4 regions of the Rhodovulum sp. ES.010 genome follow, and region 1 is predicted to be linked to each of the others. Evidence: riboswitches for the same ligand, from Rfam matches in the RefSeq annotation. Region 1 holds a riboswitch; each other region holds the start of a gene.

Region 1 (7,077 bases):
CTGCAGCCCGGCGGCGGCGATCTGCCCGCGCGCGCCCCGGCGGCGCCGACGAACGCGGCCCCTGCCCCCAACGCCGACACGGCCCCGCTGCGGCTGGAGGACGCCTTGCCGCCCGACCCGGCCGACCCCGGCGCCGTGCGCCCCCGGCGGGTGACCGTCGACCGGGACCGCAGCCGCGGCCGCCGCCCCACCGCCGAAGAGGCCAAGGCGTCCAGACCTTTCTGACGGCCGCGACCTCCCCGCCGTACGGTGCCTGCCCGTCCGCACGCACATGACGCGTTTTGCCGGTGGAAGGTCCGGCAAAATCAACTAGACTGCGCGCGATGGCGGCCACCCAGCGACTCCAGACCTTGCGCAAATCGATTCCGGGATGCCGGACCCTGGCCTATGTGGACCTGTCCGCCCGGCTGGTCCTGCGCGCCGATGCTGCGCCGGCCGCCCCGCAGGAAGTTCTCGACGCGCTGTGCCTGCGGGCCGCCCGCGTCCTCGTCGGACCGGCCGCAGCCGCTGCGGACGCAGTTCTGGGCGCGCCCCCGACCGAGGCAATTGCCTGGGGGGCGGGCGCGATCGAACTCTACCTGCGGGCGCCCGACGCGCCCGACGAGGCGCTCTGTGCAATCCTCGACGCCGCCGCCGACCCCGACCCCGCCATGGCCACGCTGCGCGAGGGGATCGGCGGGATCGTGCCCGCCGACCAGCCCGGTGCCCCGCGATGACCGACCTGGAGCGCCTCAACAGAAAGCTCGCCAAGTTCAAGACGGGCGACGATGCGCCCGAACAGACCGTCGCCGGCGGCACGGATGGAATCGTCTCGGCTCTCCTGTCGGAAATCGAGGAAACGATCCTGCCCCGCGAAATGGTCCTGACCGACGAGAACGGCACGGAGTTCCGGCTTCTGGTGGCCGGCCGGCGGCTGCTGCGCGTGGACGGCGGAAACGCCGCGGCGCCGGACTCGGACGATCCTGCCGACGCGGTCGCGGCCGCCTTCGCCGGACCGCTTCGCAGCTTTCTCGACCAGGCGGGCGAGATCAGCGTGGCCGCAGACCGCCCGCGGGACCGGCTCGACCCGACCGAGATCGGCTGTTCGGTCGAGGCGCTCGTGGCGGCGGCCGCGCAGCCGCCCGCGACACCGGCGGCCGATGCGGACCCGGTCTCGGCCTGCCTCGCCCTCTGCCGGGCCGGCCTGCGCCTCGACGCCGATGGCGGGGCCGAGACGCCCGTGGGCGACCCCGATCTCGTGATGCGCCTGCAGCACTTTGCCGAAGCCGCCCTTCCGACCCTCGCGCCGCCGGCCACACGGGCCATGCCGCGCCTGACGATCCTGCGTGCCGCGCGGGCAGACGATCTCGTCCTCGCCCATGTCGCCGCCCGGGACGGCGCGGCGCTGTTCCTCGCGCCGGCAGAGGCGCAGGCCGACCTTCTGTCCATCTGCCGGAACGCGGTCCCCGCCTGAGCCCCGCGCCTTGCCGCAGCCATGCCGCTTGACAGCGCGGCATCACCGGCATACCCCCGAACCGTCTTGGTTAACCCGTGCCTCCGGGGTCGGGTTATGAAAAGGGAACACGGTCCGGCCAGAAGGCCAAATCCGTGGCTGCCCCCGCAACTGTAGGCGGAGAGCGCGGCTGTTACATGCCACTGGACCGACGCGTCCGGGAAGGCCAGCCAAGCGACGACCCGCAAGCCAGGAGACCTGCCAGGACGATCACCCAGCCCGGCCGCGGGGCGTGGTCCGGGCGGCGGACGACTCCGCAGTGGTGATGCCTCACCGTCTGCGGAAAGGTGCGCCTTTCCAATGACTTGCAAAAGAAGAACGGGCCCGCCAAAGGCCCTGCAACGGAACGGGACGCACATGCTTCGCACGACATCCGCCATCGGCCTGGGCCTCGCCGCCCTCTCTCCCCTCGCCGCACAGGCGCAGGACAGCTTCCTGCTCGACGAACTCGTCGCTTCGGCGACGCTGGTACCGATCGAGGTCAACCGCACCGGCACAACGGTCGAGACGCTCGACTTCGGCGAGATCGTCGAGGGCGGCCAGAGCGTGGGCCAGACGCTGTCGCAACTGCCCGGCGTCACCGTCACCGCGAATGGCGGGCTCGGCGCCAGTTCCACGGTTCGGCTGCGCGGCCTCGGCGGCAGCTATATCGGGGTTCGGATCGACGGGATCGACGTGACCGACCCATCCGGCACCCAGACCTCGTTCAATTTCGGCACGCTAACCGCGGGGCTTCCGGGCCGGATCGAGGTGCTCAAGGGCACGCAATCGGCGCTTTACGGCTCGAACGCGATCGCGGGCGTCGTGGACATCACCAGCTGGCGGCCGGTGGATGAAGGATTCTCCGGGCAGGCACGCGTCGAGGGCGGCAGCTACGGCACAGGCGCGACGACGCTGAACCTCGGCCAGGTCGGCGAGCGCGGCGAAATCGCGCTGACGCTGTCGCATGTGACCGCGGACGGCTTCTCGGCACGTAACACGAATAGCGAGGATGACGGTTACGACCAGTCGCTGATGACGCTTTTCGCCGCCTTCGACGCGACCGAGAACCTGCGTCTCGGTGTCTCGGCGCTCTGGTCGGACGGCACCGTGGAGTTCGACCGCGCTGCCGCGGACCCGAGTGGCGAGATCGACGAAACGCGAAAGGGCCTGCGCGCCTTCGCGGAACTGACCACCGGCGCAGTCGATCATGAATTCGCGGTCTCGACCGTCGAGACCGAACGCTTCGACGAGGGCGGCTTCACCGAACGCTTCGTGGGCGAGCGCATCAAGCTCGAGTATCTCGGCGCGGTCGACCTGGACGCGGACCTGTCGCTCGCCTTTGGCGCGGACTGGACCGAGGAGACGGCGACGCTCGACGGCGCGTCCTACGATGGGGAGAACGGCGCAGTCTTCGGCGAGGTGCAGTATGCCCCGACGGCCAACCTCGACCTGGCGCTGTCGCTGCGCTACGACAGCTACTCCGATTTCGACGATCAGGCCACGGGGCGGGTCGCGCTCGCCTGGCGGCCGCGCGAAGACGTGATCGTCCGCGCCGTCCTCGGCACCGGATATCGCGCCCCCTCGCTCTACGAACGGTTCGGCCCCTTCGGCAACGCCGCCCTGGAACCGGAGACGAGCCGCAGCGCGGAACTCGGGATCGAGAAACGCTACGGCAGCGAGAGCTTCGCCAAAGCGACGCTGTTCTATACCGAGATCGACGACCTGATCGATTTCAGCGGCGCCGCCTACGCCCAGGTGCCCGGCACGACCAACAGCAAGGGGATCGAGCTGTCGGGCCGCTACGCTCTGAACGATACCGTCGCGCTCACCGGCGCCTATACCTACACCGATGCCGAGAACAGCGGCGACCGGCTGGTGCGGGTGCCGCGCCACGATTTCAGCCTCGGGCTCGAAGCGGGGCTGACCGACCGGCTCGACGGACGGCTCTCGCTGCAGACGGTGGCCGATCGGTTCGACACGAACCCGTTCCCGGCACCGCCGTCGGACATCGCGGACTATACGGTCGTCAATGCCGGCCTGAGCTACGCCCTGACGGAAACCGCCGAGGCCTATCTCCGCGTCGAGAACCTGTTCGACGAGGACTACGAGCCGGTGCGCGGCTACAACGGTGCGGGCCGCTCGCTCTACGTGGGGCTGCGTGCGTCCTTCTAGGCTGATAGCGCTGGCCGCCGCCCTCGCCTGCGCCGGGGCGGCGGCGCTGGCCAAGCCGCCCGAACGGGTGGTCTCGATGAATCTCTGCACCGATCAGCTTGCCATGCTGATCGCGGGCGAGGGCCAGCTTGTCTCGGTCAGCGACCTGGCAGCGGACCCGCGCAGTTCCCCGATGGCGCAGGAGGCCGGCGCCTATCCCGCGAATGGCGGCGGCGCCGAGGAGATCGCGCTGATGCGGCCCGACCTCGTGCTGGCGGGCGTCTATTCCGACCCGGCCACGCTGGGCATGCTGCGCCGGCTGGGCATCCCGGTCGCGCAAATCGAGATCACCAGATCGGTGGCCGAGATTCCGGCGCAGCTGCGCCGGGTCGGCGAGTTGCTTGGCCGCACGGCGCGGGCCGAGGCGCTGGCGACGGCATTCAAGGCGGGCCTTGCCGCGCTGTCCCGCGGCGACGGCCCGCGGCCGCTGGCCGCCATCTTCCATCCCAACGGCTATACGCAAGGGGCCGGCACGCTGTCCGATGACATCCTTGCCCATGCGGGATTCGACAATCTGGCCGCGGAACTCGGTCTTCGGCAGGGCGGGCGGCTCGCGCTGGAGGAGGTCGTGACGGCCGATCCCGACCTGCTGATTCTCTCGCGCCCCTACCCCGCCAGTTCGCGCGCCGAGGAAATCCTGGCTCACCCGGCGCTGCGCGACATCGCGGCCGCCGAACGTCCCGCCTTCACCGGGCCGGACTGGACCTGCGGCACGCCGCACGTGCTGGACGCGATCGCGCGCCTCGCCGAACGGCGTGCGACGCTGCCGAGGGAGGAGTGAGATGGCCGCCCGCGCGGTGATGATCCAGGGGACCGGCTCGAACGTGGGCAAGTCGCTGCTCGTGGCCGGGTTGTGCCGCGCGGCGCGGGCGCGGGGCCTGCGGGTCGCGCCGTTCAAGCCGCAGAACATGTCGAACAACGCCGCCGTCACCGCCGATGGCGGCGAAATCGGCCGGGCGCAGGCGCTGCAGGCGCTGGCCTGCGGGCTGGACCCGATGACCGACATGAACCCGGTCCTCATCAAGCCCGAAAGCGACACCGGGGCGCAGATCGTGGTGCAGGGCCACGCCCGCGGCCCCTTGCGCGCGGCGGATTTCGCAGGCCGCCGTGCCGCGCTGATGGCGCCCGTGCTGGAGAGCTTCGCCCGCCTTGCGGCCTCGGCCGATCTCGTGCTTGTCGAAGGTGCCGGCAGCCCCGCCGAGGTGAACCTGCGCGACGGCGACATCGCGAACATGGGCTTCGCGCGAGCCGCCGGCGTGCCGGTGATCCTGGTCGGCGATATCGACCGCGGCGGCGTCATCGCCCAGATCGTCGGCACGAAGGCGGTGCTCGACCCGGCCGACGCCGCGATGGTCCGGGGCTTTGCGATCAACAAGTTCCGCGGCGATCCGCGTCTCTTCGACGCCGGCTATGCGGCGGTTGAGCAGGCGACGGGGTGGCCGGGGTTCGGCGTGGTGCCGTGGTTCGACCAGGCGCACCGCCTGCCCGCCGAGGATGCGGTCGACCTGGGCGCGCCCTCCGGCACGGGCGGGTTTCACATCGCCTGCCCGATGCTGTCTCGGATCGCCAATTTCGACGATCTCGATCCGCTGAAGCTCGAACCGGACCTGCGCCTGACCATGGTCCCGCCCGGCCAGCCCCTACCCGGGAATGCCGACCTCGTGATCCTGCCCGGCACCAAGTCCACCCGCGGCGATCTCGCCTTTCTCCGCGGCCAGGGCTGGGACGTGGACCTCGCCGCCCATGTGCGGCGCGGCGGGCGGGTGCTGGGGCTTTGCGGCGGCTACCAGATGCTGGGCCGTAAAATCCGCGACCCCGAGGGGCTCGAAGGCCCGGCCGGCGAGACCGCCGGGCTGGGCCTGCTCGATCTCGAGACCGTCATGCTGCCCGACAAGACGCTCACCCGCATCGCGGCAACCCATGCCGCCACGGGCGCGGCCTTCGACGGCTACGAGATCCATATCGGCCGCACCGACGGGCCGGACCGGACGCGCCCCTTCGCCCATGTCGGCGGCCGGCCCGAGGGCGCGGTTTCGGCGGACGGACGCATCGCCGGCAGCTACCTGCACGGCCTGTTCGCGGCGGACGGGTTCCGCCGCGCGTGGCTCTCCGCGCTGGGGCAGCCGGCCGGCCCGCACTCCTACGGGGCGGCGGTCGAGGACACGCTGGACGCGCTGGCCGCCCATCTCGAACGTCACATGCCCATCGACACGCTGCTGGCGACCGCGACGCCCCCGGCCGGTTAAGATCGAAAGGGACGCAACGGCAGCATTGACAGCGAAATCGGGGCCTTTGCTTAATCGCACAAGAGGGAGTCTATTGATTTCGGGGGATGTCGAGACGTGGTGGGAAGCCTGCTGGTCACGGGGGGCGTGCGGTCCGGCAAGAGTTTCTATGCCGAGGCGCGGGTGCGCGCCTGTCGTGGCCGGCCAACGCTGATCGAGACGACCTCGCCGCGCGACGAGGAAATGGCGGCACGAATCGCCGCACAGAAGGCACGGCGTGGCACGGACTGGATCACCGTGCGCGAACCGCTCGGCCTCGTCCGGGCAATTCGGGAAACGGACGGGACCGGCCCGCGGCTGGTCGAGTGCCTTGCCGGCTGGCTGTCGAACGTGATGCTGGACCGGTTCGACTGGTTCGAGAGCGTCCGCGAACTGGAAACCGCCGTCGCCGAGCAGAACAGCCCGCTGGTACTCGTCAGCAGCGAAATCGGCGGCGGCGCCCCCGCAAGCACCCTGACGCGCCGCTACCAGGAGGCCGTGGGGCTGATGAACCAGGCCATCGCCGAGATCGCCGACGAGGTCGTGGTCGTGATCGCGGGCCAGCCGCTGACGCTCAAGCCCCCCGGGCACTGGACGGCCTGACAGGCCCCGCCTCCGCGTCGTGAGGATGGGCCGCGCGCGGCCGCCGTGGTCCGGCACCGTGCGACGGTCCACCGGGCCATCCCGGTCCTGGGCGCATAGCGGCCTTTCACCCGCAAGCAGGAGACGATAGCCACACCCTTCCGCAGGATTTGCAGAAAAACACCCATAAGTGGTATTGATGGTCGCATAGATCAACTTCCGGCGACCAGGCCCGCATGCACCCCCCGCTCCCGCTCGACTCGCCATCCTTTCTGCGGCGGAGCCTGCGCACCCAGCGCCGGGGCGACTTTCTGTGTTTCGACGCCGTGGCCGGCCCCGCCGGGTCGGGCCGGCGCGCATGGCTCGTTTTCGCCTCCGGAACGCCGGCGCAGGCGATCGGGCCCGCGGGCACCACGACCATCCGCAGCATGCGCTCCATCGGTGGCGGCCTCGTGGTCTGCGCCGACACGCCCGAGACCGAGGGCCCGATGCCGATCCGCCTCGGAGCGGCCGAGACCGCGCTTGACCTCCGCCCGGCGGAGACCG
Region 2 (7,077 bases), 760 kb from region 1:
AGGACGAGGAGCCCATCGTCGCGATCATCCAGCGCGCGGGGCCGGGTCGAATCCTGGCGGCTGCACGGCTGCGCTGAGTGGCGCACCCCTCGGCGTGCAGGCGGCGGATTCGCCCTTCCGGCCCTACCGGTCCGGCTGACCGTTATTGCGCGGCGATGCCCGGCGCGTTGCCGTCGGGCGTGTAGTTCAGCACGGGCGCCAGCCAGCGTTCGGCTTCGGCGATCTCCATCCCCTTGCGCTCGGCATAATCGGCGACTTGGTCGGCCTCGACCTTGCCGACGCCGAAATACCGGGCGTCGGGATGGGCGAGGTAGAGACCCGAAACCGATGCGGAGGGCCACATCGCCATGCTTTCGGTCAGCCCGATGCCGGTCGCGGCCTCGGCATCGAGCAGATCGAACAGGGTGCGCTTTTCGGTGTGGTCGGGCTGCGCGGGGTAGCCGGGCGCGGGGCGGATGCCCGGATAGGGTTCCGCGATCAACTGTTCGGGGGTGTAATCCTCGTCGGGCGCATAGCACCAGAACTCCTTGCGCACCATCTCGTGCAGCCGCTCGGCCAGCGCCTCCGCAAAGCGGTCGGCCAGCGCCTTCACCATGATCGCGCCGTAATCGTCGTGGGCGTCCTCGAACCGCTTGGCGATCTCGTGTTCCTCGGCACCCGCGGTGACGGCAAATCCCCCCACGTAGTCGCCAACGGTGCCCTCGGGGGCGACGAAATCGGCCAGCGCGATGTTCGGCACGCCCTCGCGCTTGGTGGTCTGCTGGCGCAGAGTGTGGAGCGTGGCAACCGGGCGCGTGCGCGCGGCGTCGCGATAGAGCCGGATGTCGTCGCCGACCGCGTTCGCGCGCCAGAAACCCAGCACCGCGCGCGGGCGGAACCAGCCCTCGTCGAGGATGCGCACCAGCATCTTCTGCGCGTCGTCATAGAGGGCGCGCGCGGCCTCGCCCTTCGCGGAATCGTCGAGCAGCTTGGGGAAGGTGCCGCGCAGCTCCCAGGCATGGAAGAACGGCGTCCAGTCGATATAGCGGGCCAGTTCGGCCAGATCCCAGTCGTCGAGCGTGCGCGTGCCCAGGAACCCCGGCTCCGGCGCCGTGTAGCCCGACCAGTCAAGCGCCAGGGCGTTGGCCCGTGCCCGCGCAAGCGGCAGGCGCGCCTTCGCGGCGTTCCCCCGGGCGTGTTTCTCGGCGATGTCGCGGTATTCCGCGCGGATGCCCTCGACATAGCCCGCGCGCTGACCCTCGCTCAGCAGCGACGAGACCACGCCCACCGCGCGGCTGGCGTCGGTCACGTGAATTGCCTGGTTGCGCGTGTACGAGGGCGAAATCTTGACGGCCGTGTGTACCCGGCTGGTCGTGGCCCCGCCGATCAGCAGCGGAATGTCGAAGCCCTCGCGCTCCATCTCGGCGGCGACATGCACCATCTCGTCCAGAGAGGGCGTGATGAGGCCCGAAAGGCCGATCACGTCGACATTCTCCTCGCGCGCGGTGGCCAGGATCTTTTCGGCGGGCACCATCACGCCGAGGTCGATGATCTCGTAGTTGTTGCAGGCCAGCACGACGCCGACGATGTTCTTGCCGATATCGTGCACGTCGCCCTTGACGGTGGCCATCAGCACCTTGCCGGCGGCCTCCTGCTTGCCGTCCTTCTCGACCTCCATGTAGGGCAGCAGCACGGCGACCGCCTGTTTCATCACGCGGGCCGATTTCACCACCTGCGGCAGGAACATCTTGCCCGCGCCGAACAGGTCGCCCACGACGTTCATCCCCGCCATCAGCGGGCCCTCGATCACGTGCAGGGGGCGCTCCGCGGCCTGCCGCGCTTCTTCGGTGTCTTCCTCGATATATTCGGTGATCCCGTTGACCAGCGCGTGTTCCAGCCGCTTTCCCACCGGCCATTCGCGCCAGCTCAGGTCCTTTTCGCGGGTCTTGCCCCCGCCTTGGCCGCGATAGCCCTCGGCCAGGTCGAGCAGCCGCTCGGTCGCGTCGCTGCGGCGGTTCAGCACCACGTCCTCGCAGGCCTCGCGCAACTTGGCGTCCAGGGAATCGTAGACGGCGAGCTGCCCGGCATTGACGATGCCCATGTCCATGCCCGCCTTGATGGCGTGGAAGAGGAAGACCGCGTGCATCGCCTCGCGCACGGGTTCGTTGCCGCGGAAGCTGAACGAGAGGTTCGATACGCCGCCCGAGACATGCACATGGGGGCAGTCTTGCCGGATGCGGCGCGTGGCCTGGATGAAGTCGACGCCGTAATTGTCGTGCTCGGCGATGCCGGTGGCCACCGCGAAGATGTTGGGGTCGAAGATGATGTCCTCGGGCGGGAAATCCGTCTCTTCGGTGAGCAACTTGTAGGCGCGGGCGCAGATCTCGACCTTGCGGTCGGCGGTGTCGGCCTGGCCGTCCTCGTCGAAGGCCATCACTACGACCGCCGCGCCATAGGCCCGGCAGAGCCGCGCCTGTTCCAGGAACGCCTCCTCGCCCTCCTTCAGCGAGATCGAGTTCACGACCGGTTTGCCCTGCACGCATTTGAGGCCCGCCTCGATCACCTCCCATTTGGAACTGTCGATCATCACCGGCACCCGCGCGATATCGGGTTCGGCGGCGACGAGGTTCAGGAAATCGACCATCGCTTGCGCCGAATCGATCAGCCCCTCGTCCATGTTCACGTCGATGATCTGGGCGCCGTTCTCCACCTGGTCGCGCGCGACCTCCAGCGCGGTGGCGTAGTCGCGCTCCTTGACCAGCTTGCGGAACCGGGCCGAGCCGGTGACGTTCGTCCGCTCGCCCACGTTCACGAACGGGATCTCGTCGGTCAGGGTGAAGGGTTCCAGCCCCGACAGGCGCATCCGCGGGGCGATCTCGGGGATCGCCCGCGGCGCGTGTCCCTTCACGGCCTCGGCGATCGCCGCGATATGGTCATAGGTCGACCCGCAGCAGCCGCCGACCACGTTCACCAGCCCCTCTTCGGCGAAGCCGGCGACCAGCGCCGCCATTTCCTCGGGGCTCTGGTCGTATTCGCCCATCTCGTTGGGCAGCCCGGCGTTCGGGTAGGCGCATATCAGCGTGTCGGCGACGCCGGACAACTCGGCCAGGTGCGGGCGCATGGCGTCCGCGCCGAGCGCGCAGTTGAGCCCCACCGTCAGCGGCTTGCCGTGCCGGACCGAGTGCCAGAACGCCGTCGGCGTCTGGCCCGAGAGCGTGCGGCCGGACAGGTCGGTGATCGTGCCCGAGACCATCACCGGCAGGCGGGTTCCGTGTTCGGCGAACACTTCCTCGCAGGCGAAGATCGCGGCCTTGGCGTTCAGCGTGTCGAAGATCGTCTCGATCAGGATCAGGTCGGAGCCGCCCGCGATCAGGCCGCGCGCCTGCTCGGCGTAGGCGTCCTTCAACTGGTCGAACGTGACGGCCCGGAACCCCGGATCGTTTACGTCGGGGCTGATCGAGGCGGTGCGGTTCGTCGGCCCCAGGGCGCCCGCGACGAAACGGCGCCGCCCGTCCTCGGCCTCGGCGCGGCCCATCGCCTTGCGCGCAAGGCGCGCGCCCGCCTCGTTCAGGTCGAACACCTTGTCCTCCAGCCCGTAATCGGCCTGGGCGATCGTGGTGGATGAAAACGTGTTCGTTTCGACGATATCGGCGCCCGCCATGGCGTAGCGGTAATGGATATCCTCGACCGTGTCGGGCCGGGTCAGGTTCAGAAGGTCGTTGTTCCCCTTCTGCGGCTTGCCCTTGGGCGGGTGGCAGGCACAGCCTGCGTATTCCTCCTCGGACAGCCCGAGCAACTGGATCTGCGTGCCCATCGCGCCGTCCAGGATGAGAATGCGCTCGCGCGCGGTGGCACGGATCGCGTCGAATACCGGGGAAAGCGGCAGCGGGGCGGGGCGAACGGAATTGTCGGACATGGAGATGCGGATACCGCTTGCGCAACGTGAAGTCCAATTCATCTTTGTCACGATGTTTATGAGGCGCGCTCAAATTCGCGCCGGTCGGCGGCTGCGCCGGATTGACAGATCGCCGACCCGGCGGCTAGCCATTTGATGATGGTTTTCGCGGGACAGCGCTGTGCCGCGGATGAAAAGGGAATGCGGTGCGCTTGGAAAAGGGCAAGTCCGCGACTGTCCCCGCAACTGTAGGCGGTGAGCGACCCCGGAACGGCCACTGGACCTGATCGGTCCGGGAAGGATCGGGCGAGCGATGACCCGCAAGTCAGGAGACCTGCCATCGTTTGTGTAACCGACCCGGGCGGGGTGTCCCGGACAGGAGGTCAGCCATGGACGACTCCAAAGGGCCTCGGGCCCAGAACGAAGCCGAACCCCTGGCGCCGGGCGGCCCCGGCGCACCGATGATGCTGGAACTGGTTCTCTTGCAATTGCAGATGCCCGCACCGGGCGGCGAGCGAGCGCGTGAACGCGCGCGGCTGGCGTTTCTGCAATGGCTTGCGAGCCTTCCGGGGCACTGCGATTTCCCCGCCGCCGTGCGCGCGGCGGCGGCGCGGACGGCGGCGTTGGGCGAGTCGGGGCCGTCGGTTGCGGCCTTCCGCGCGTTGCTGGCAGAGGCCGAGGCAAGGCCGTCGGTGGCGCTCGATCTGTCCCTGCCGCGCCCGCGCCGCAGGGGAGGCGCCCGCGCCCGCCGGATGTCGTTCTAGCCGCGCCGCCGCGATGCGCGCGGTCTTGATGGACCTGCGCCGCCGGCGTATCAGCGCCGAGTCAAAAGCGGAGACATCATGGACGCAAGCGATCGATCCGACCGGCGGCCGCGACACGGCCTCGTCGCAGGGTTGGCCGAGGAAACGCGGCTGGCCCTTCTCGCGGTGCAGTTCCTGACGCGCGTGCCGGTGCCCGCGGCGGACATCTTCACCCCCGAGCGGATGTCCCGCGCGGTGCGCTACTTCCCGCTGGTGGGCCTGGCGCTCGGCGCGGTTCTGGGGGCGGTGCTGGCGCTTGGCTCCGCGGTCTTTCCGCCGGTGGTGGCCGCGCTGCTGGCGGTGGCGCTTGGCGTGCGGCTGACCGGTGCGCTGCACGAGGACGGGCTGGCCGATCTCGCCGACGGCCTGGGCGGTGCCGACACCCGCGAGCGCGCGCTCGAGATCATGCGCGACAGCCGGATCGGCAGCTACGGGACATTGGCGCTGGGTCTGGTGATGGCCCTCAAGGTTGCCGCGCTTGCGCATATGGGCGTGGCCGTCGGCGCGTGGGCGCTTGTGGCCGCGCACGGGCTCAGCCGGGTCGCCTCGCTCATCCTGATGCTGCGGCTGCCCTACGCGCGCGAAGAGGGCAAGGCGGGCTTCGCGTCGCCCGGCGCCGGGCGCGGGCCGGCGCTCATCGCCGCCGGGACCGTGGTGCTCGCCCTCCTGGCGGTCGCGGCGACGGCGGGGGCCGGGGCCGCGGTGAGCGCGGCGATCGCCACGGCGGCGGTGACCGCCTGGATGGGGACGATGCTTGTGCGGCGCCTTGCAGGGCACACCGGCGACGCGCTGGGTGCGGTCCAGCAACTGAGCGAGACGGCGGTCTTGCTGGCCGTTCTGGCATGGGTCTGATCCTCCTGCGCCACACCGCGCCGGACGTCGCGCCGGGCACCTGCTATGGCCGGCTCGACCTCGCGCCCGGCCCCGATTTCGCGGCCGAGGCGGCGGAAATCATCACGCGTCTGCCGCTGGTGACGCGGCTCCTGACCAGCCCGCTTCGGCGCTGCCGGTCCCTGGCCGAGGAAATCGGCCGGGCACGGGGCCTGACGGTCGAGATCGAGCCCCGCCTGATCGAGATCGATTTCGGCGCGTGGGAGGGGCTGCCCTGGGACGCGGTGCCGCGCAGCGAACTCGACGCCTGGGCCGCGGATTTCTGGCAGGCCCGGTCGCATGGCGGCGAAAGCGTGGGCCAGTTCACCGCGCGCGTGGCGGGTTTCCTCGCCGAGCAGGGTGCGGCCAGCGACTGGCTGGCCGTTACCCATGCCGGGATCATGCGCGCCACCCTGCACCTGCTGGGCCGGGACGAGACGTGGAAAAGCCGCTTCGCCTATGGCGAGACGCTCCGCCTCTCCCCCGCCGAGCTGTCGGCGCTCGCCCAGCCCGGTGGCCGGGCGACGGCCTAGCCCTGCAGCGCATCCCACATCTCGCGGTCGCGCTCCGCGGTCCAGATCCGCGGCGTGTCGATCCACAGCGCCTCGTCATAGGCGCGGGCGACGTTGAAAGGCAGGCAGTGCTCGTAGATTGCGTAGTCGCCGAATTTCGGGTCGCAGGTGGCGCGACAGGCCGCCATCGCGTCTTTCAGCGTGCCGCCGCCCTGGGCGACGCGGGCGACCGAGCGGTAGGTCGAGGCGACGAAATCGGCGGTGTTGTCCAGCGCCTTCTCGACCATCGCACGGCCGACCAGGGCATCGCCGCGGCCCGGCGCGATCGCGTCGAGGTCGTAGGCGCGGATCGCCTCCAGCGTCGCGGGCCACTCGGTCAGGTGGGCGTCGCCGCAATAGCAGGCCGAATGGTATTCCACGATGTCGCCGGTGAACATCACGTTGGCGTCGGGCACGAAGGCGACGATGTCGCCCGCGGTATGGGCGCGGCCGAGGAAGGCCAGGTCCACACGCCGGCGCCCGAGGTAGATGGTCATCCGGTCGGAGAAGGTCAGCGTTGGCCAGGTCAGGCCCGGGATGCTCTCATGCCCCTCGAAGAGCCGCGGGAAGCGCGCGAATTCGCTGTCCCAGTCTTCCTGCCCGCGCTCGACCACCATGGCGCGGGCCGCCGCGCTCATCACGATGTCGCGCGCGCCATAGGCCGAGGCGCCCAGCACCCGCACCGCATGGTAATGCGTGAGAACCACATGGCTGATCGGCTTGTCGGTCACGCGGCGGATCTCGTCCACCACCTTGCCCGCCAGCCGGGGCGTGGCCTGGGCATCGACCACCATCACGCTGTCCTCGCCGATGATGACGCCGGTATTCGGGTCGCCCTCGGCGGTGAAGGCCCAGAGCCCGTCGCCCACCTCGGTGAAGCTCACCGTCTTTTCCGCGAGATCGCCCGCGGACGCGAATGCCTTGCTCATGTTCCCCTCACTTCCTGGTCGATCGCGCCGAAGATCGGCCGACCGTCCGC
Region 3 (7,077 bases), 510 kb from region 1:
AGTTCTACGAACAGGTCCACATCCTCGCGCCGGGCCAGCGCCACGGGATCGTCCTCCCACTCATAGGCGGACAGGTCGACGCCCCGGTCCTTGTCGCGGGTGCGTGCCGAGACCGCCGAAATGGAGATCGGCCGGCCGCCGCGCTGCGCGATGAGATTCGCGCGCGACTGGACGATCTTCACGACGCCGGCACCGACGGTGCCGAGCCCGGCGATGCCGATGCGCAAGGGGGTTGTCATGGGTATGCTCCGCCGCCGGACTTCTGTGTTGGCGGGTTGTTAGCGCGAAGCGGGCGGCGGTGCAACGCGCCCCTCGGGCTCAGAAGCGGCGCGCCCGCAGGGCGGCCGCCCTGCGGCGCAGCGCCTCGGCGCGCGTCTCGAGGCTTTTGGTGGTGTCTTCGGTGGCGCGGGTCTCTGACGCGCGGCTCAGCAGCGGCGCGACGGGCACGAGACGTGGAGACTCCGCGATCCGGCCCCGCGCGGGCCCGGTCGCATCGAGTTCGGGAAACTGGGTGCAGCCGGCCAGCGCCGTGGCCAGCGCCAGCGTGATGCATCGCGCCATGCAGGCTTTCGGCCTCGGGGCCTGTGTGCAGCCCCGGCGCGTTGCGTCTCGGGGCCCGGTCGCTCCACTTTGCACGGTTGTTTCTTCCATCGCGGGCAAGGGCCCCACGGCCCGGAAACATGAAGGTGTCGCCGGCATGGGCGGCTCAGCGGCGACTATGCGACGCCGCTTCCGAACGGGCAAGGTCCGTTTCGTCTAGCCATGCAGCGCGCCGCGCCGTCCGGGCGCAGGGGGCGGCTGCCGTTCAGGCTAGCGCGGTTTCGAGCCGCTGCCATTCGTCGGGCGAACCCGGAAGTCCGAGTCGCAGCCAGCGGGACGACCATGGAAAGATGCGCGACCAGATGCGGGCGCGTGCCAGATGGGCCTGCGCCGCCCCGGCATCGGGGGTGTCGTAAAGGCGGAAGAGTGCCGTTCCGCCGACAAGGTGCCAGCCCGCGGCGCGCGCCAGCGCGTCGGCGCGTTCGACCTCGGCGGCAAGGCGCGCGATGCTGGTGTTCCGCCACGCCGCGTCGCCCAGCGCGTGCGCGCCGATCTCCAGCGCCGGTCCCGACACCGTCCACGGCCCGGCCCGCTCGCGCATGCGATCAAGGTGGGCCTGCGCGCCGAGGGCAAAGCCGAGGCGCAGCCCGGCGAGCCCGTAGAACTTGCCGAAAGAGCGCAGGACGATCGCGTTTTCCGGGCAGGGACCGGTCAGCAGCGACAGTTCCGGGTGGGGATCTGCAAAGCTCTCGTCAACAACGAGAAGTCCGACCCCGCCGGCGAGCCGGCGCAGCGTCCGCGGGGCGAGGCGGCGCCCGTCGGGGTTGTTGGGATTGACCAGAACCGCCAGCCCGGCGCCGTCCAGCGCCTCGGGCCGGTCAACCGCCTCGACATCCCGGCCCGATAGGGGCAGCACGCCGGCGTATTCGTTGTAGGTCGGCGAAAGGATTCGCACCGGGCCGTCGGGCGCCAGCGCGGGCAGAAGCTGGATCGCGGCCTGCGCCCCGGCCAGCGGCAGGATCGGCCAGTCCGTCCGGTAGGCCCGCCGGGCCGCCGCGATCAGCCGATCCTGCGGGGCGCTTCCGGGCAGATCGTTCCAGGCGCTTGCCGAAACCGGGGAAACCGGAAAAGGTGCCCTGTTTATCCCGGTGGAGAGGTCGATCCAGTCTTCGATCCGGCCGCCGAAGCTCTGCACCGCCTGGGCGAGATCGCCCCCGTGATCGCGTGCCATCCTTACACCTCTCTCACGCCAATAGGGCCAGACCCGCAAGTGCCAGGGCCAGCGCCGTCATCGCCCGCACGTACAAAGTCAGGCCTCGCGCCAGAGCCCGCGCGTCGGGATCGGGCGCGCCGTCGTTCAGCCATGGCTCAAGGCTCATCCCGTCGCCATAGGCGCGCGGCCCCGAAAGCCGTATGCCGAGGGCACCCGCCATCGCCGCCTCTGGCCAGCCGGCATTGGGCGAGCGGTGGGCGCGGGCATCCCGCAGCATCACGCGCCACGCCGCGCGCGGTCGCTCCGAGGTAGCGCAGACCAGAAGCCCGGTCAGTCGCGCCGGGATCAGGTTCACCAGATCGTCCAGCCGCGCGGCGACCCGCCCGAAGTGCCGATACCGGTCGTTCCGGTGTCCGATCATGCTGTCGAGCGTGTTGATCGCCTTGTACCCCGCGATGCCCGGCAGCCCGAGAAGCACGCCCCAGAACACCGGCGCCACCACACCGTCCGAGGCGTTCTCGGCAAGGCTTTCCAGTGCGGCGCGCGCCACTCCGGCCCGGTCGAGGTGCCTAGGATCGCGCCCGACGATCATCGCGACGGCGGACCGCGCGCCCTCCCGATCGCCGGCGGCCAGGGGCCGGGCGACGGCAGCGACATGGTCGTGCAGGCTGCGCCCCGCCACGAGAGGTGCGGCAAATAGGCCGGTCACGAGCACCCCGAGCCACCCGCCGGGGATTATTGTCGCAAGTGCCAACGCGGGCAGGATCGCCGCGGACAGGGTGACTGCCACCGTCGCCCCTCCGCGGATCAGCCGCGCGCGGTCGGTCAGTTCCGGCCGGTTCCACCGCCGCTCCAGCCCCGCGATCAGCGCGCCGATCCAGACCATTGGGTGACCGATCCGGGCATGCAGACGGTCGGGCCAGCCCATGGCGCCTTCTAGCGCCAGCGCCACCAGCATCGCCGCCGCGCTCATCCCATGCCCCCGGTGCGAAACCTCGCGATTGCGGACAGGCCAAGCGCGCGCAGCGTGCCGGCGGCGTCGGCCGGCACGGCCCCGGGCGTAAACAAAAGCGCCTGCGCGGTGCCGGTATGCGCGACCGCGACGCCAAGCGCGCCAAGCTGGCGGGCGGCCTCCATCAGTGGCGCGAGGTCCGGTCCGCCGCGCAGGGCGTGGTTGCGCCGCGCGCTTTCGGTGGCGAGTGCTGCCAGAGTTTCGCGCGCGCCGGCCCGGCCCCAGGCCTCGACAAGGTCGGAAATGTCGGCAAAGCGCGTATCTGCCGGATCGGTGCGACGCCCCGGCCCGGCGAAGCCGCCCACGACCTCGAGGGCGGGCAGCGGGGGCAGGTGCCCAAGGATGCGGGCCATGCGGGGCGCCCAAAGCGCGCACCCGGGTTGGGCGAGCATCAGCGGATCGGTCGCGCCTTCCTGCGAAAGGCACAACGCGGCCTCGGCATCTGCGGGCAACGCACCGCCCGCAAGGCATCGCATCGTGGCCAGCAATGCCGCGGTGGAGGCGCCGGCCCCGCCACCCGGCGGCATCTCCGCGCGCAGACGCAGCCGCCCGCGCGGCGGGCCGGCGCCGAGGGCGTCGAAAACTGCCCGCACCTGACCGCGCGTCAACACCGGCCGGGCGCCTTGCCAGAGACCGAAGCCGTTTGCCGGCGCCCAGTGCGCGCTCACCGCCAGCGCGGGGCAGGGCAAGGTGACCAGCGCGACCGTCCCGGTCGGCCCGAGCCGGCCCTGCAGCAATTCGCCGAAATGGCCCGTGACGCGGGCACGGCGCAGGGCATCGGGCGGCGGAAGTACGGGTGAATGGCGCATGAGGGTTCCGGCGTGACGAACGGCCGATGGAATGACATTCCCGACGGGGCTATGCAACGGCCCACGGATCCGCCGGGTGCGGTCGCCCCGGCCGACGTGAGCCTCAACACGGCAGACGTTGCGGCGGGCCGGTTCCGTCGCCTGGGACGTGGACCCGCGCGCACGGAATATCGCCCCGGCTGCGCGGTTGCGCGCGCCCGGCACGGCGCGCATGTCACGGCCGGTCGATTGCTCGAGACAGTGGTTGTTTCCCCGATGCTCTTGGTGACATGGGCCCACGCGGCGGCACGAGTTCGCGCCTGCCGCAATACTAACGACGTGCTGGAGCGGCGGCATGCCCGCCAACGATCCCGAGCGCCCGGCCGTGTGCGCTGTCCGGTATCAAGCCGCGGCTCAGAACTCGACGCCGGCCTGGCCCTTGATGCCGGCACGGAACGGATGCTTGACCAGCGTCATCTCGGTCACGAGATCGGCGGCCTCGATCAGCGCTACGGGGGCGTTGCGCCCGGTCAGCACGACATGGGTCATGGGCGGCTTCTCGGCCTGAAGGAACGGGACAACCTCGTCCGCATCCAGATAGCCGTAGCGCAGCGCGATATTGATCTCATCCAGCAGGACCATCCGGATCTCGGGGTCGCGGATCAGTTCCTGCGCCTTCTGCCACCCGTTTTCGGCGGCGGCGATGTCGCGGGCGCGGTCCTGGGTTTCCCAGGTAAAGCCCTCGCCCATGGCGTGGAACTGGCACAGATCCCCAAACCGCTCGGTCAGAAGCCGCCGCTCGCCGGTGTCCCAGGCACCCTTCACGAACTGGACGACGGCCGAGGGCATCCCGTGGGCGATGCAGCGCAGGATCATGCCGAACCCGGCGGAGGACTTGCCCTTGCCCGCGCCGGTATGGACGATGATCAGGCCTTTCTCGGCGGTCTTCTCGGCCAGTGCGCGGTCCTTCGCTTCCTTCCGCTTGGTCATCTTGGCGGCATGGCGCGCGGTCTCGTCGGTGGGGGCGTCGGTCTCGGCCATGTCCTGTCCTTTCGATGCGTCTCTCGGCCAGATTAGGCGGCGCACGCCCCGCGTCAAACGGCCAGTGTATTTCCCGATTGACACCCCTGTCGTCCATTTGACATGACAGAGCCGTGATCGGTTTTCCCAGGCGCCCCAGGCGGCCGGGGATGAAAAGGGAACGCGGTGCGTGCCGAAAGGCGCAACTCCGCGGCTGCCCCCGCAACTGTAAGCGGCGAGCAAGGCTGACAAACGCCACTGGGGACACCCGGGAAGGCCAGCCAAGCGAAGACCCGCGAGCCAGGAGACCTGCCGCTCACCCGCCCCCCGGTTCGCCGGGGCGGTTTCCACCGGACGCCGGGGTGCGCGTCTGGCCCGGATTGGCTGTGTCACGGCCCGTTCGAGCCTTCTGTCCCCGTTCGTCCTTTCCGATCGCGGCCCTGTGCGCCGCCACCGCTGAAAGGAGACGACCCTTGATTTTCCACGGCAACCTGATGACCGCCGCGCTGGCCCTGACGCTGGTGCCCGGCCTGGCCTCGGCCCATTTCCAGCTGTCCTACACAGAGGACACGATGATCGACCGGCCCGGCGACGTGCCGGTCAAGCTGATCTTCTGGCACCCGTTCGAGAACGGCCATGTCATGGACATGGGCGAACCTCTGGAATTCTACGCCATCCATCGCGGCGAGAAGATCGACCTCAAGGACACGCTGACGCAAACCACCTTCACGGGCAGCGGCAACCAGGCCGTCGCCTATGACGGCAGCGTGCCGGTGAAACGCTCGGGCGACTACGTCCTCGTCACGGTCCCGGCGCCCTATTACGAGGAATCCGAGGACATCTACATCCAGCAGATCACCAAGGCCTATCTCAACCGCAACACGCTGCCTACCGACTGGACCGAGCCGCAGGGTCTGAAGACCGAGATCGTGCCGATGGTGAAGCCCTACAACGTGCTCACGGGTTCGACCTTTACCGGACGGGTGATGTCGAACGGCGAACCCGTCGCGGGCGCTGAGATCGAGATCGAATACATGGCGGCCGAGCCGGACATGGCGACGAGCAGCGCCCGTGAAGCCACCGCCGATCCGATGCCGGGCGGCGCGGTCGTCGCGATCTCGGACGCGGACGGCTATTTCACTTTCGGCGTGCCCAAGGCCGGCTATTGGGGCTTCGCCGCGCTCGGCGTCGGGCCGGACACCGAACACGACGGCAAGGAGCTGTCCCAGGACGCGGTGATCTGGATCCGCGCCTACGACGTCGAGTAGGAGGCGGGACCCATGCACATCGTGGACGGGGCGCTCGCGAACGAGGTCGTGATCGGGGGGGCGGTGCTGGCCGTGGGCGGCATCGCGCTGGGGCTGAGGCACCTGCCGCTGGAGAAGATACCGGCCGCCGGCGTGCTTTCGGCGAGCTTCTTCGTGGCCTCGCTGATCCATGTGCCGATCGGCCCGTCTTCGGTGCATCTCATCATGAATGGTCTGGCCGGGCTGATCCTCGGCTGGGCCGCCTTCCCGGCGCTGTTCGTCGGGCTCTTGCTGCAGGCGGTCTTCTTCGGCTTTGGCGGGCTGACGGTGCTGGGGGTGAATACCGTCAACATCGCGCTGCCGGCGGTCATCGTCTACTACGTCTGTCGGCGCGGTGTGACGCGCGGAACGCCGCTCACCGCGGCGATCTGGGCGGGCTTCGGCGGGGCCTTGGCCATCGCACTGACCACGGCCGTCGTGGGCCTGTCGCTGATGCTGTCGGGCGATGCGTTCATTCCGGCGGCCAAGCTGGTGTTCTTCGCCCATATCCCGGTGATGGTGATCGAGGGGCTTCTGTCCGCCGCCGCGATTTACCTTGCCGCCCAGGTCAAACCGGACCTTTTCGAGGCCATGAAGGGAGCTCCGTCATGATCCGCGTGCTGTACATCGTCCTGTGCCTCATCCTCGTGCCGCTGCCCGCCGCCGCCCACAAGGTGATCGCCTCGGCCTTTCCCAGCGGCGACGCGATCGAGGGCGAGGTCGGCTTTTCGAGCGGCGACATGGCGGGGAACCTTTTGGTGGAGGTGTTCGACGGTGCGGGCACCAAGTTGGGCGAAGCCATGACCGATGCGGATGGCTTTTTCACCTACGTGCCCACGCAACCCGTGCGGCATGTCTTTCGCGCCGATCTGGGCGCGGGCCATGTTGCGGAATTCGAGATGGCCGCAGAGGACGTCGCCGCGATCCTCGGTGCCGCCGAGGCAGCCGCTGCACCCGCATCCGGGGCCGCCCCCGACGGTCCCGCTACGAACCCGGCCATTGGCCTGTCGGATGCCGACAAGGCCGCCATTGCCGCGATCATGCGCGACGAGATGCGCCCGCTGCGCCGCGAGGTCGCCGCCTACAAGGAGCATCATGACATCCAGACCGTTCTCGGCGGCATCGGCTATATCGCGGGTCTGTTCGGCCTCGGCTTCTACTTCGCCGCGCGCCGCAGGCTGGCGGGCTGACCGCATGGGCCACATCCTGACGGCTGAG
Region 4 (7,077 bases), 1.4 Mb from region 1:
CGCTGCCCGGTCAGGTCGTGGCTGGACAGCGCCAGCACCTTGCCCCGGTGCAGCGACGAGACCTCGACGCCCAGCGATTGCAGAAGCGCCGTCATCGTGCGGATGTCGGACAGCCGCGGCGCGTTGGTAAGCGTCAGCGGCGCATCGGTCAGCAGCGTCGCGGGCATCAGCGCAAGGCAGGCGTTCTTCGCCCCCGCGATTGGAATCTCGCCGTGAAGCGGCGCGCCCCCGCGGATCATGATCTGGTCCATCAGCCCTGCTCTTTCTGCCCGTCGGCCTTGTGCCCGCGCGCCCTTGCCTGCGCCTTGCGCCGGGCGAGGTTCGCCTTGAGCGCCTTTTTCAGGCGGTCTTCGCGGGTCTCGCCCCCCTTGCCCGCGCTGGTTTTCGGGGGTTTTTCACTCATGGCGTCCTGTCTAGCGCAGGGGGAAAATTGCGTCCAGATAGCGCTTGCGTCGGGGGGCGATTGCGTCTAATCAGCCGCCCACGCGAAGGCCGCAGTAGCTCAGTGGTAGAGCGCACCCTTGGTAAGGGTGAGGTCGGGAGTTCAATCCTCCCCTGCGGCACCACCAGAAATTCGGAAAGCACTTCAAATTAGAAGTGATGGCCGAACAAGGGTGAGGCCTGTCCACCCTACCGCTCACCTGTATGACTTTGGCCGGACAGTATGTTTGCCTGCAACTCGACCATCGCCTGCGCGCGGGCCGGTCCGCCTCCGGACAGAGCCCTGGTCTTCGAATCCCGTCCCCTCCGCCACTTGCCCCCGCGAAAGCGTTCTCCCGTCCGGCTGCGGCCGGATTTTCTCATTGTTTTCGAGGGTTATGCGAATGGGGCCGTTAATTGGCCTTGATGCCAGGAGGGGCGAAAACGGTCTCTCAGGGCTGGTATTTTCCAGACCTATTGGCCGCACCTCGGCGGCCTCCCTATTAAATGCTTGATTTTGATGTATTTTTAAGCTGCGCGATTGAGAGGTTTTTATAGCCTACGTGCCGCAATCGAGACCCGCAACGAAAGTGCGACTTCAACGAACAGAAGTACCTGCAAAGCGCTTCCTTCGCCCGTTCTGCCGCGTCAGTGCTACGGCGACCGCGACGCCAAGCGTGCGCATGACAGCGTGCCGGCGCTGATCGTGGCGAACTGGGTGGAGGGGCTGCTCTGACGTCGCCCCGACCGACAGCGACGGCCGCGGCAATCGCTGAATTGGGCGCCCTCGACAATCGAGCCGGGCTTGCCGGAAGCGTGCAACGTTCATCTCGGTGCGGCGGCGACACCCGGCGTTGGTAAGGCGCGTCAGCCTCGGCGGGCCCAACCGGCAGAAAAGCCACGGCTTCGCGCTCTTCCGTCCCCGCTGGGTCTCAGAGCGCGGCATTGAGCGCCTTTCAGTCCAACGGCTCCGAGCGACGGGCCTAACAGGCCGCTGAAATTCTCTTGCGGCCGGACGGATTTCCCTGACCCTCACCCGTGAGGCCGGCGTCGTCTGTTCTGTGTGCTTGGTCTCGGCCCTGCCTTTGGCGTCAGGCGGCCAGCAGCTTCGGCAGTCTGGCGAGGTTGCAGGCGGCCATGGTGAAGGTGAAGCGGGCGGCGACGCGGTCGAGGCCGCGGTATACGGTCTGGGCCATGCCGCCGACGGTCTTGGCCCAGCCGAAGGGCTCTTCGATCTTCTTGCGGCGCGTCTGGGACAGGGCGTAGCCGGGGTGGCGGGTGGTTCTGCCGTCGATGGCGGAGTGTCGGGCCTTCTGGGCGACATGCGGCGTGACGTGGGCCTGTCGCAGATCGGCGACGAAATCTGCGCTGTCGTAGCCCTTGTCGGCGCCCAGCGTGAGGCGGCGGGTCGAGCCGGGGGAATGGCGGTGGATCATGTCGAGCGCGGCGCGGCGTTCGGCATGGCCATCGGCGCGGGTCAGGTCGGCCTGGACGACGAAGCCATTGCGGTTTTCCATCAGCGCATGCCCCATGTAACAGAGCAGCGCGCCCGTCCCCTGCGACTTGCGGAACAGCCGCGCGTCGGGGTCGGTGATCGAGGCATGGGTGGCGTTGGAGCGCTTCTCGCCGCGGAAGTCGACTTCGGCGTTGCGGTGGCGGCGGCTGGGGCTGGGCATCGGGACGGTCTCGGCTTCGGGCTGGGCAGGGGCGGTGTCGGGGCTGGTATCCTGATCGGTGTCCCCCGGCGGGTCACCCGGCCCGTCCGCGCCGGGCGGGCTGCCCTCGGTCTTCGGCTGGAAGCTCTTCATGGAAGCCCAGGCCTTGATCAGCGTGCCGTCCACCGAGAAGTGCTCGTCTGACAGCAGCGGTGCGACCTCCCGGTGAGCCAGGATCGCGCCCATCACCTTGCGCGCCATGTCGGTGGTCAGCAGCCAGTCACGGTTCTTCGTGAAGACGGTGGGGACCCAGACCGCGTCGTCGATCCCCAGGCCCACGAACCAGCGGAACATGAGGTTGTAATCCATCTGCTCCATCAACTGCCGCTCCGAGCGTACCGAGAACAGGATCTGTAGAAGGCTCGCCCGGATCAGCCGCTCCGGCGGGATCGAGGGCCGGCCCTCCGGGGCGTAGAGCGTCTCGAACTCGGCATCGAGGCTGGCCAAAGCCTCGTTCACGACCCGCCGGATCTGCCGCAACGGATGCCGCGCCGGGATCCGCGCCTCGATGTCAACATAGCTGAACAGCGACCCGCCCGTCTCGTCCGCGCCCCGCATCCCAACCCCTCCGGCAACCGCCCAAGGGGTGAATCACGTCCCTCAACCGACGTCCAGAGCGAGGTTTTTCAGCAGCCTGCTAATGCTGACGAGATGTGTTCGCCCGGTATGCCGAGGGGGTCTGACCGAATGCTCTCGAGAACGCCCGCGAGAACGTCTGCGGCGACCGGGCCGCCGAGCCCGTCCGCCAGGTGGAGCCGGGCGGCGGCGCCAAAGGCGCGCGCGACCTCCTGTGCGCCGGGGCCACCGGAACCGCCGGCAGCCATCGGGCCCAGGAGGACCGCCCCGCATCGACCAGTCGGAAAACCGGCGTCGGCCGATGCGGCGGCGAGCTGCTCCACCTCGGACCGGCTCAGGTCGCAACAGGACCGGCTGACATACGCCAGCCTGAAAACGCCCGTTTCATCGCGCCGTGCGGGAAGGACTTCGGTCGAGAGCATCCACGCGGTCTCCGTCTTGGGCGGCGGGGGGCCGTGGCATGGTGCAGCGGATGGTTCCGGTGGCCGGGGTCGATCTGCACCGTGTCCCCCGGGGCACCCCGCCCGTTCTCGACACCAAGCAGATCGCAGGTCTCCTGGCTCGTGGGTCGTCGCCTGTCCGGACCTTGCCGGGCATATCGCCCAGTGGCATCTCCGGACCCGCGCGCCATATACAGTTGCGGGGTCAGCCGCGGCTTCGGGACAGGTGCCCTACCGCGTTCCCTTTTCACGCGCCCATCCGCAGCACGGGGCCCGCGCACCATCTTGGGCGATGTTAGAAAGCCGCGACCGCCCTGTCGAAGAAAACCGTGCGCCTGGGATACCACAGACGGCCGCGCACCCCGGTGCGCGGCCGTCCACCCCGTTTCGTGGATCGCCCCGCCGAGACCCGGTTCATCGCGTCCGCCGCCCCGGGCGTGGGCTCCGAAAGGCCGCGCACTTTCTGCGCCGGCCGCAGCGGGCGAATGAGCCCACCCGGTGAGGCCGCATTGCGATCCCTGGACGTGCAGCGCTGCACGCTCAGCGTATTGCACCGGCCAACGTGGCAAGACGCGCGGGTTCGCTTTCTCCGATGACCGCGAAGTCCATGCCGTCGCTGGTCCAATAAGCCACGGATCGCCCGGAGACCGACTGCACGGCATATGGATAAAACGGTTGGCTTTCGGGATGCGGACTCATCGCCACGGTGATCTGGCCACCGCCATCGATCTCCTCGTAGGTGAACTGCGCGAGCGGGCCGTTCTCGCCCTCCACAAGGCGCCCGCCAATCACACGCAAGCCCAGCTCTTCGAGCCGTGGACTTTCGATCTTGCGCTGCATCTGGTCGGACAACCAGGCAAGCGAGGCCTGCATCCTGTCTTCCGAAACATCGAATTCCTCGATGCCCCTCTGGTCATAGACCGTGTGCAGCATGGCGGCTTGCGTGACAAAGCCGGGCTGGCCCGCAGCCGACGGCCCCCCATCGGACACGTAGAGCGCGTGACCGCCCCAGCCCGCGACGAAGATCGCAACGCTTGCCGCGACCTGCCGCAGCGCCGGCCGCATGACGAACCCGCGCAGCCGGGCCGTGCGGATACGGCGCTCGAGTTCGCGGCCCAGCAACTCGGTGCGCATGTCGGACGGACGGTCGTCGGCCGCGGCCGCCGCTTCGCGGATCAGGTCGCGGTCGCGCGCCCATCCGGCGACTGCGTCTCGATCGGCCGCGTTTCCAACCAAACGCGCTTCGACCGCGGCCATGCGCTCGGGTGACAGTTTCCCATCGACGAAGGCATGCAGTTCGGGATCGAGCGCCAGTTCGGCCTCGGAATGGATATCTTGGTCGGTGTTCATGTCATCGTCCCTCATGAAACAAGACTTATCTTGCTGCGCTTCACCTCGCCGAGCAGGTTGCGCAGCGCCTGCCGGCCGCGGCCGAGCCGGGACATGAAGGTGCCCAGCGGCACGTCCAGGCTCCGGGCGGCCTCCGCGTAGCTCATGTCCTCCAGGGCCACGAGGATGATCGGCCTGCGCTGCGCCTCGGGCAGTTGTTCAAGCGCATCGAGCACCTGCTGAAGCTCGAGATGCCGGTGCTGGCGCTCGGGCGTTACAGGTTCGGGCAGGTCGGGTTCGGCGGCCTTGCGCACCTGGGCGCGCCTAAGCCCGCTGACATGCGTGTTGTGCATGATGCGGAACAGCCAAGGGCGCAGGTCGCTCGAGGGATGCAGCGTGTCTGCCTTGGCGATCGCCTTGACCAGCGTTTCCTGCACGAGGTCTTCCGCCTCGTGATGGTCGCGTGTCAGAACCAGCGCGTAGCGGCGCAAGCTGGCGATGTGTGTCCGAATTTCCGACTTCGGTGATCCTGGCAGCACGTGGTCCTCCATCTTTTCGAACCACATACGCGCGAGCGGCAGATTTCATCCCCCGCGGTCGAAAGAAATCGTCCGGAGACGCATCTTTCGTTGCCGCCGGGATGAAATCGCCGGGTGGCGCGTCGTTAGCGGTGAACAGATTGCGCCGGTGCAACGCCTTGCCCCAGCCCTTGCCAATCAAGGAGGACCAGATGGCAAACGACCTGATCATTCGCTCGGAGAGACGCGAAGACGGAGCGCACGGCTCGTTTTCGGGCATCGTCTTCGGCAGGAAGCCCAAGACCATCTTGAAGCGCACTTCGCTGATGATAGTCACGGCGGTCGTACTCTATTTCGGGGTCTTCGGGACGGCCTTGCAGCGCATCGATGCGGACCCGGACTTCATGCCGACGGTCCAGGCGGAGAATGGCAGCCACGCCGTCGACATGCTCGCCTCCCTGATCGAGCGCGAGGTGGATACGCTGCGCTGGGCGCCGAACGATCCGGTCTTCTACCCGACCGCCTTTCACGACAACATGGCCAACTACCAACGCGGCGTGATGCGGGCGGTCAGCCGCTTCACGCTCGAACTCGAAACCCAGATCGGCCGGCTTAACGGCACCTCGGCCATCGATCTCGACCTCCAGCGGGCGGCCGGCCTGCTCCAATTCCCGACCGATATCTGGCTGTTCGATTTCCAGCAGTCCTTCCTGCCGGTTCAGCCGGCCGACAGCCAGTATCGCGCGGCGGCGGAGGCGTTGCGCGCCTACAACGCGCGCGTGGCGGCCGGTCATGCCGCGTTCGAGACGCGGCCGGACGCGCTCGTTCTGACCCTGGAGCGCATGATCGGCGAACTCGGCTCACGGGCAGCTGTCATCGAACAGCACACGCAGCAGGGCGCGGGTCTCATCGACGGGATGTCCGACGACATCTTCTATTTCAACAAGGGGCTCAGCTACGCGACCTATCTGCTGGTTCGGGAACTGGGCCGAGATTTCGACCGCGTGATCTCGACCGTCGGGATCGAGGCGGTCTGGGCGCAGACACTGGACAGTCTGCGGCAGGCGGCGACACAACGTCCGCTCGCGGTGCTGAATTCCTCGGGCGAGAGCAGCATCTTCGCGAACCACCTGCACCTGCAGGGATTCTACATGAAACGCGCGCTCCTGCAGCTCGACGAAGTGGTGCGCGTGCTGCGTAACACGCGCTAAGCCGGTTGATGAGGCGTATTCGCCTTGAGCCGCCCCGAGCCATGGCCGGGGCGGCGTCTTCTTGCATGGAGACACCCCGTCGCGCGGCCAACCAAAGTCTGCCGGAACCTCGCAGTGAGACCGCGCGTGCATTTGAGGCCCGTGAAAGACCCAGGCCGCTATTCGGCCCTCCGTTTCGTTCACGTCGCATCGCGAACGGGCGCGCCAACCCGGATCATCAATCCGCCACGGGCGCGGCCGGTCGTTTGGCCTTCAGGGCTTTTTCGAGATGTCCGGTCGACGGGCGCGCGTTCGAGGCCGGCGTCGCGTTCAAAGCCGTGACAGCCTCTCTGATGGTCCGGTCAGGCGCGCGCCGCGGAACCGGCCGAGCGTGGCCTTCCCGGGCCCAAACTCCGCCGGAAGGTCACTCAAGGCCTGAGCCTTGCGGGTCAGCAGACCATCGCACCGACGGAACAAAGCGTGTCCGCACCGCCCAGACCGCAGTCGGGAAACCGAAGCGGAACCCGCCGGTCGATCCTCCTCCGGTGCGCCTCCGTGAGCGGGAATGTGTTCCGCGTCACCACCGTTTCCGGTCTTGAAGCAACGTTTTCCCTCGCCGGGGATCCCTCAAATGCAGGTACCGCGAGAGCAAGACAAAAGAAATGCGCGCTTCTGTGACCGGGCGCGCATTCCTCGGGTTCGTCTGCAAGGGGCCGGGCACTGGCTCCCGTCGCAAGTCGGCTCGGGCCTCTGCCTTATTCGGCCGCCACCTGGTGAGCCATCTCGCGCTGATCCCGCGCGTTATTGCTCTTCTCCACGATCTCCAGCGCCTCGCTGACGATCGAACTGTTCCGCGCGCTGATCTCCATCATCTTCTCGACGTCGAGAA

Evidence for each region. Region 1 has a riboswitch for cobalamin ahead of BUR28_RS09530 (TonB-dependent receptor plug domain-containing protein). Riboswitches for the same ligand answer to the same signal wherever they lie in the genome.
Region 2: linked by a shared signal. The riboswitch ahead of BUR28_RS06015 (hypothetical protein) and the one ahead of BUR28_RS09530 (TonB-dependent receptor plug domain-containing protein) in region 1 are both predicted to bind cobalamin.
Region 3: linked by a shared signal. The riboswitch ahead of BUR28_RS07185 (DUF4198 domain-containing protein) and the one ahead of BUR28_RS09530 (TonB-dependent receptor plug domain-containing protein) in region 1 are both predicted to bind cobalamin.
Region 4: linked by a shared signal. The riboswitch ahead of BUR28_RS20845 (AraC family transcriptional regulator) and the one ahead of BUR28_RS09530 (TonB-dependent receptor plug domain-containing protein) in region 1 are both predicted to bind cobalamin.

The regions. Positions count from the first base shown of each region.
Region 1 covers NZ_FSRS01000001.1:1,953,163-1,960,239, forward strand. Annotated here, with positions in the region: gene BUR28_RS09515 (dynamin family protein) at 1-225, shown strand, start outside; gene BUR28_RS09520 (hypothetical protein) at 324-716, shown strand; gene BUR28_RS20040 (hypothetical protein) at 713-1,453, shown strand; cobalamin riboswitch at 1,504-1,713, shown strand; gene BUR28_RS09530 (TonB-dependent receptor plug domain-containing protein) at 1,850-3,646, shown strand; gene BUR28_RS09535 (ABC transporter substrate-binding protein) at 3,633-4,466, shown strand; gene BUR28_RS09540 (cobyric acid synthase) at 4,468-5,931, shown strand; gene BUR28_RS09545 (bifunctional adenosylcobinamide kinase/adenosylcobinamide-phosphate guanylyltransferase) at 6,028-6,552, shown strand; gene BUR28_RS19010 (glycosyltransferase family 2 protein) at 6,768-7,077, shown strand, end outside.
Region 2 covers NZ_FSRS01000001.1:1,195,942-1,203,018, reverse strand. Annotated here, with positions in the region: gene BUR28_RS06025 (DUF1223 domain-containing protein) at 1-77, shown strand, start outside; gene metH (methionine synthase) at 143-3,895, opposite strand; cobalamin riboswitch at 4,018-4,231, shown strand; gene BUR28_RS06015 (hypothetical protein) at 4,264-4,638, shown strand; gene cobS (adenosylcobinamide-GDP ribazoletransferase) at 4,717-5,529, shown strand; gene cobC (alpha-ribazole phosphatase family protein) at 5,520-6,080, shown strand; gene BUR28_RS06000 (MBL fold metallo-hydrolase) at 6,077-7,027, opposite strand; gene BUR28_RS05995 (fumarylacetoacetate hydrolase family protein) at 7,024-7,077, opposite strand, start outside.
Region 3 covers NZ_FSRS01000001.1:1,441,889-1,448,965, reverse strand. Annotated here, with positions in the region: gene BUR28_RS07215 (homoserine dehydrogenase) at 1-239, opposite strand, end outside; gene BUR28_RS07210 (hypothetical protein) at 319-561, opposite strand; gene cobD (threonine-phosphate decarboxylase CobD) at 806-1,771, opposite strand; gene cbiB (adenosylcobinamide-phosphate synthase CbiB) at 1,785-2,726, opposite strand; gene BUR28_RS07195 (hypothetical protein) at 2,723-3,574, opposite strand; gene cobO (cob(I)yrinic acid a,c-diamide adenosyltransferase) at 3,968-4,594, opposite strand; cobalamin riboswitch at 4,696-4,905, shown strand; gene BUR28_RS07185 (DUF4198 domain-containing protein) at 5,068-5,841, shown strand; gene cbiM (cobalt transporter CbiM) at 5,854-6,471, shown strand; gene BUR28_RS07175 (cobalt ABC transporter permease) at 6,468-7,049, shown strand; gene cbiQ (cobalt ECF transporter T component CbiQ) at 7,054-7,077, shown strand, end outside.
Region 4 covers NZ_FSRS01000001.1:3,397,625-3,404,701, reverse strand. Annotated here, with positions in the region: gene murA (UDP-N-acetylglucosamine 1-carboxyvinyltransferase) at 1-251, opposite strand, end outside; gene BUR28_RS20215 (hypothetical protein) at 251-403, opposite strand; tRNA gene BUR28_RS16795 (tRNA-Thr) at 492-566, shown strand; gene BUR28_RS16790 (IS5 family transposase) at 1,512-2,693, opposite strand; gene BUR28_RS20845 (AraC family transcriptional regulator) at 2,773-2,940, opposite strand; cobalamin riboswitch at 3,240-3,451, opposite strand; gene BUR28_RS16780 (anti-sigma factor family protein) at 3,692-4,501, opposite strand; gene BUR28_RS16775 (sigma-70 family RNA polymerase sigma factor) at 4,513-5,031, opposite strand; gene BUR28_RS16770 (DUF2333 family protein) at 5,211-6,209, shown strand; gene BUR28_RS19630 (hypothetical protein) at 6,944-7,077, opposite strand, start outside.